One region of the Winslowiella toletana genome, then DNA from elsewhere that is predicted to be linked to it. Evidence: predicted binding sites of a transcription regulator. Region 1 holds the regulator's gene; the other holds the start of a gene.
What was found. The regulator LexA, encoded in region 1, represses DNA repair genes until DNA is damaged. The targets are predictions, from matches to a motif close to TNCTGTATGTACATACAGNA.
Positions count from the first base shown of each region.

Region 1 (3,143 bases):
CTTCATCTTCGACCGCTTTAGCGATGGCTTTGGATTGCAGCAGCCGACCAAACAGCTCCTGACGCACCGGCAAACGCGGGCCGATCGCCGCCAGACGCTGACGAGCGAAATGCATACGCGCAACGCGGGCCAGCTTCTGGGCGATAGTTTGATCGGTGCCGTGTTCAGTCGCCATACGGCGCAGTGACACGGTAGGAGAGAAACGCACGAAGCTGTCGCGTCCTAACCAGAGAACGGCAAAAAACTTCTGAATGCCGTTCAGCACGCGCAGATGTGGCGTCTGTTCACCCTGAACTTCGCGACCCGGTGCACGGCCAAACATGACGGAAATCGGCACCATCTGCACGTCAAGATCGGGATTACTGCGGTGTAGATCCAGATATTCGTGAAACAGCTTTACCGACTCCAGATTGGGAACGAAGTAGGGGAACACGCGCGGTCCATCGTGGATAAACACGTGGCGTGGCAAAACCGTGCCATCGATTTCCAGCGGCTCCAACGGATCGGGCAAGTCGCGTTTACGACATTGCGATCGCAATGCAAGGAGATCCGCCTTTGAATCATAAGGCAATACATACATAATGGGGCGCGAACTATCGAGCCCGAGTTCAGCTACCGGATCGGCCGGAATAGCCTTACTTCTCACCAAAAATGAGAGGGGTAAGTTTAGTAACTTGTAATAGAAATTACGCCAACCTGACATAGACAACATGAAGCCTCTTGTTAGCAAAGCGCGGCAAGCATACCAGAAAGCGCTATTAAGATCTGTTGTGTTGCAATACGTGCGCCACCCTCTGGTGGACGTTAAACATCTCAAAGGGTTCCCTGATTATGACAAATAATGTAACCGGCCTTGCGCGAATTGTGAAAGCAGCAGGTTATTCATGGAAAGGTTTGCGTGCCGCCTGGCAGCATGAAGCCGCATTTCGCGAGGAGTTGATCGCAGCAGTGGTGGCGATCGTTATTGCCTGCTGGCTTGATGTGGATGCCATCACTCGTGTACTGCTAATCGGCTCAGTACTGCTGGTGATTATCGTAGAAATCCTTAACAGCGCGATAGAAGCGGTGGTGGATCGGATCGGCAGTGAAATGCATGAGCTTTCCGGACGCGCCAAGGATATGGGGTCTGCGGCGGTGTTACTCACCATTCTGTTAGCGGTATTTGTCTGGATAATGCTGTTATGGGCACATTTCGCCTGACCAGGCAGAAATTGACAAGCAGTCGTTTTTTACGCAGCTTTAGGTTTCAAAGCAGCGAATACCTGTATATACTCACAGCGACTGTATAAACAACCAGGGGGCGGAATGAAAGCATTAACGGCAAGGCAGCAGCAGGTCTATGATCTGATTCGTGACCATATTAATCAGACGGGTATGCCTCCTACACGCGCCGAAATTGCCTCGCAATTAGGTTTCCGTTCCCCCAACGCCGCGGAAGAGCATCTGAAAGCCCTGGCGCGTAAGGGTGTGATTGAGATCGTTTCCGGCGCTTCGCGCGGCATTCGTCTGATGATGGAAGATGAGAGCGGCCTGCCGCTGATCGGTCGCGTCGCAGCGGGTGAACCATTGCTGGCAGAACAGCATATTGAAGGCCATTTTCAGGTCGACGCCAATCTGTTTAAACCTAATGCAGACTTCTTGTTGCGCGTCAGCGGCATGTCGATGAAAGACATCGGTATTATGGATGGCGATCTGCTGGCAGTGCATAAGACTCAGGACGTGCGTAATGGACAGGTTGTCGTAGCGCGTATTGACGATGAAGTCACCGTCAAACGACTGAAGAAACAAGGTAATGTGGTTCAGTTACTGCCTGAAAACAGTGATTTTCAGCCAATTGTGGTCGATCTTCGTCAGCAAACCCTGACGATTGAAGGTCTGGCGGTCGGTGTGATTCGCAACGGCAACTGGCTGTAACCTTCTACTTCCTTTAGCGCGTGCTGTTATCCTCCGCAGGCACGCGCCGTGACTTACATTGTCTATTTTATTGCATCAGAACTCTCAATATTGCATTACCCGAGAAAGCGCCTGAGTCAGGGGTGCTGGATCCAACGGTCTGATAGACGGAGCTTATCTTAAAATTTTTACTGCCATCGACAACACCAACAAAACTGGCATTATCATCAACCGTCAATGTACATTTTCCATTATTACCACACTTCGTCACATTTCTGGCCTCTCCGGAGACAGGCTGAACCCCCTCAAAGGTTAACTGCACGTTAGACGGGCTCCCGCAATTAATCCCAAAATTAGTACTTGAAGAGTGTCCGCTACGAGCCTGTGCGGTAGTTATTTTTCCATGATTAATGGCAATATTACTGCCTCCGGTCAAAGAACAGCTGGCCATCACATTAACCTGCACTGGAGCAAATCGATTTTGCATAGATGCCACTGCCAGCTCAACCCCACCCCCACCAGAACAGTATTTTTCTCCCTTATACCACTCTTCAGCTCCGATCTTTATTGGAATTCTCACGTTGTATGTGCCGGAAAAAGCGCTCCCTTTGGTGATATAAACGCGCAGTTTTGTCTCAGTAAAAGAGTTTTCGACCAGCGGATAACGGGATCCGACATTAAGACTGCTCGGAAAATTTCCCACCCAATTAGGAAATTTGTACGGACCAGAATAGGTCTGAAAACCTGAATATATTCCGCGCACAAGATAGTTTCCGGAAATAATTTCTATACGGCCCGTCAATCCGTCACCCAGAGAGATATCGCCCCCTCCAGCGGGTAATGCTATCCATGTCGCCAGGTTCTTGCTGCCGTTTCCACTTGCAATATTATTCGTGCCAAAGGGAACATTATAACGTTGAATCCATGATACGCTTCCTGGTGCGGTGGACGGTAACCCGGGTAAAGTGATATCAAAGTAATCCGCTGTACTACCATTACTGACGGTTATTGGAGGGATTGCCTGTGAGTTATCATCCATTTGCCACAATATTTGCAAATCACGGCAAGGGTCATAGGCAAAGGCAGGTATACTACAGCAAAGAAAAATAAAAGATAAAAAGTAATTAACTACATTCACCTTTTCAACTCCTTTTAAATATTATTTTCAGAGTTACACATTAAAAAATCAGCATTGCTGATGCTGTATTTTTAGTGCGTAACTGCTATTTCTCGAACGCATTGAGATATAT
Region 1 is NZ_CP134152.1:4,552,234-4,555,376, reverse strand. Features, by position in the region: gene plsB (glycerol-3-phosphate 1-O-acyltransferase PlsB) at 1-703, opposite strand, end outside; gene RIN69_RS20715 (diacylglycerol kinase) at 832-1,200, shown strand; gene lexA (transcriptional repressor LexA) at 1,306-1,914, shown strand; gene RIN69_RS20705 (hypothetical protein) at 1,982-3,031, opposite strand.

Region 2 (3,143 bases), 2.3 Mb from region 1:
TAACAGCTGCAGTGCCGCCACGCCGAGGAAGGCAGCAAATATCACCACGCTGATAATCGAGGTCGGGCTGGCACCAGCCAGATCGGCAAACGGATTCTTCGGGACAAAAGAGAGCAGCAGCTGTGGCACGGTTAAATCAGCAACCTTACCGGCATAGTTGCTCTGAATTGCCACCAGGCGCGCGCTTTCCTGAGTGCCTTGCACCAGGCCTTCTGCCGTCAGGCCAAACAGCTGAGTGACAAACACGCCAACCAGCGCGGCGATCGCGGTGGTAAACAGCAGCACCCCAATGGTCAGAACGCTAATTTTACCCAGTGACGAAGCGTTATGCAGGCGGGCTACCGCGCTGAGAATCGAAGCGAAGACCAGCGGCATCACGATCATTTGCAGCAGCTGCACATAACCATTACCAACGATATTAAACCAGCTAATCGACTCCTTCACCACGGCGGAGTTTTCGCCATAGATCAGTTGCAGGCCAAGGCCGAACAGTACGCCAAGCACCAGGCCGGCGAGAACTTTTTTCGACAGACTCCAGTTTGTGCGGCCGGTGCGTGCCAGCAGCACGATCAGCGCGAGAAAAACCACGATATTCAGAATCAGCGGTAGATTCATCCCATTTCTCCGGTGAAGGGCAATCCGTGACGCTTTGGCGCGGATCACCAAATGGCGATATTTTATATCGCGCAAAAAGATTTATTAGCGGGGGATATTATCAGTTGTATGAAGCGCAGCATTATATCCAAAAGTAATGGGCTATAACCTTTTGATATTAAATTGTATAATTATTGTGCTAACTGTTTATTGGTTATTCGATTGATGCCATCTTGCACGGAATTAATTATCTGCGCGGGCCAGCCATGGGTGCCTAAATAAGGCTGTTCCGGCGAAAACCAGATGGCGTAGCCGACCAGTGCCAGGCAGAGTGCACGTTCAAGCTGATTGCCTTTCTGGCTGTTAAGCAGCGGCAGGCGAAAGCGCCAGCGGCAAGGCCATAATAGCGGCACACCGGCGGGCGTCAGCATATCGGCAATAATATGGCTGAGGTAGCCGAGCACCATGCCCTGTAATACGTCGGCGGGTACCGGCCAGTCGGCGGGCACATTAATCTGAAACAGCGCCAGCCCACCCAGCACCGCCAGCAGGCTGTGGGTAAATCCACGATGGCCGAAGGCGCGGGATATCGGCACCGCGATCCATTTCAGCCGTTGGCCAAGCAGTGATTTTGGATGATCGATATCCGGTAACAGACAGGTCAGCAACGCAGCCGGAATCAGATGCCACCAGTCAGCGCTGGCCAGCACCGGCGTCAGCTCGGCGCGCTTGGCGAAAATTGCGCTGGCGATGGCAAAAATAATATGGCCTTCGGCCGTCATGGGGATAACCTGGCTGCATAGCTGTCGATGCATCCAGTATAGGGGATATATCCAGTAGATTAAATATGTGACGCTGTAACTAAAGGTGAATTTTGTCACCTTTCTTCAGTAACACGGCAGTTCGATTTTCCGCGGGCGACAGCGTTGCCGCCCAACGGCAGAAAACTGAAAGATTAACGTGCCAGCCAGCCGCCATCCACCGCCAGCGTATAGCCGTTAACATAGTCTGAGGCTGATGACGCAAGGAACACCACCGGCCCCATCATATCCTCTGGCTTTCCCCAGCGAGCAGCCGGAATACGGCCAAGAATTTCCTGGTTACGTCCTTCGTCATTACGGATCTGTTCGGTGTTATTGGTCGCCATATAGCCGGGCGCAATGGCATTGACATTAATATGATGCGGTGCCCATTCATTGGCCATCAATTTGGTTAAGCCCATTACGGCGCTTTTTGACGCCGTATAAGAAGGAACGCGGATGCCGCCCTGGAAGGAGAGCATCGAGGCGATATTAATGATCTTGCCGCCGTTGCCCTGTTTAATAAACTGACGAGCGACCGACTGCGACAGAAAGAACAGGGTCTTACTGTTAATGTTCATCACATCGTCCCAGTCCTGCTCGCTAAATTCCAGTGCGTCCGCGCGGCGAATAATACCGGCATTATTAATCAGAATATCAATACGACCGAATGCGGCGATGGCCTGTTCAACCACCTGTGGCACCGTGGCGCTGTTGGTCAGATCGGCTTCAATACTACAGAAACGGCGGCCAGTGGCTTCCACACGGGCCTGGGTTTCATCCGGAACGCTACGATTAACGCCAATAATATCGCAGCCCGCTTCGGCAAGGCCGACGGCCATTCCCTGACCTAAACCGGTGTTACAGCCGGTGACCAGCGCCACTTTGCCTTCCAGATTAAATGCATTAAGGATCATATTCGCTCTCTTTTTCTTCGGCCCGCTGGCCGCAACGTTGCTGATTAGCGCTTAGCGCAATTCGCTGACTTTGACGTGGTCCATATCGTCAAACACCTGATTCTCACCGACCATGCCCCAGATAAAGGTGTAACGTTTGGTGCCGACCCCGGCATGAATCGACCAGCTTGGGGAGATAACCGCCTGTTCGTTATGCACCAATAAATGACGGGTTTCCTGCGGCTGGCCGAGCATATGGAACACCGCGGTCTCTTCATCCATATCAAAGTAGAAGTAGACTTCCATCCGGCGCTCATGGGTATGACAGGGCATGGTGTTCCACAGGCTGCCTTCTTCCAGCTGTGTCAGGCCCATTGTCAGTTGGCAGGTGGGCAACACCTCCGGGACGAGATATTTATTGATGGTGCGGCGGTTACTGGTCGCAGCATCACCGAGCGTGGTAGTGGCGGCTTCGTCGAGGGTAATTTTTTTGTCAGGATAGCGGTGGTGAGCAGGTGCGCTGTTGTAATAGAATTTGGCCGGTTTTGCCGCATCAACACTGCTGAAAACCACTGATTGTGCGCCCATACCGACATACAGCGCCTGCTGATGGTCAATCTCCCAGCATTTACCATCCACTTCAATGATGCCCGCACCGCCAATATTAATGACGCCCAGTTCACGACGCTCAAGAAAGTAACTGACGCCCAGCTGTTTACCCACTTCACTGCCAATGGTGACGCTTCGGCTTTGCGGCATCACGCCGCCGATAATTATGCGGTCGGTGTGGCTGTAGGTCATGGTGTAGTTATCGACAGCAAAAATAGTTTCAATAAGAAACTCTCCGCGCAGT
Region 2 is NZ_CP134152.1:2,207,085-2,210,227, forward strand. Features, by position in the region: gene RIN69_RS10390 (L-cystine transporter) at 1-615, opposite strand, end outside; gene RIN69_RS10395 (metal-dependent hydrolase) at 786-1,376, opposite strand; gene kduD (2-dehydro-3-deoxy-D-gluconate 5-dehydrogenase KduD) at 1,550-2,311, opposite strand; gene kduI (5-dehydro-4-deoxy-D-glucuronate isomerase) at 2,363-3,143, opposite strand, start outside.
Region 2: RIN69_RS10395 (metal-dependent hydrolase) is a predicted target of LexA. The motif match lies at 1,396-1,415, and genes of this name have one in related genera.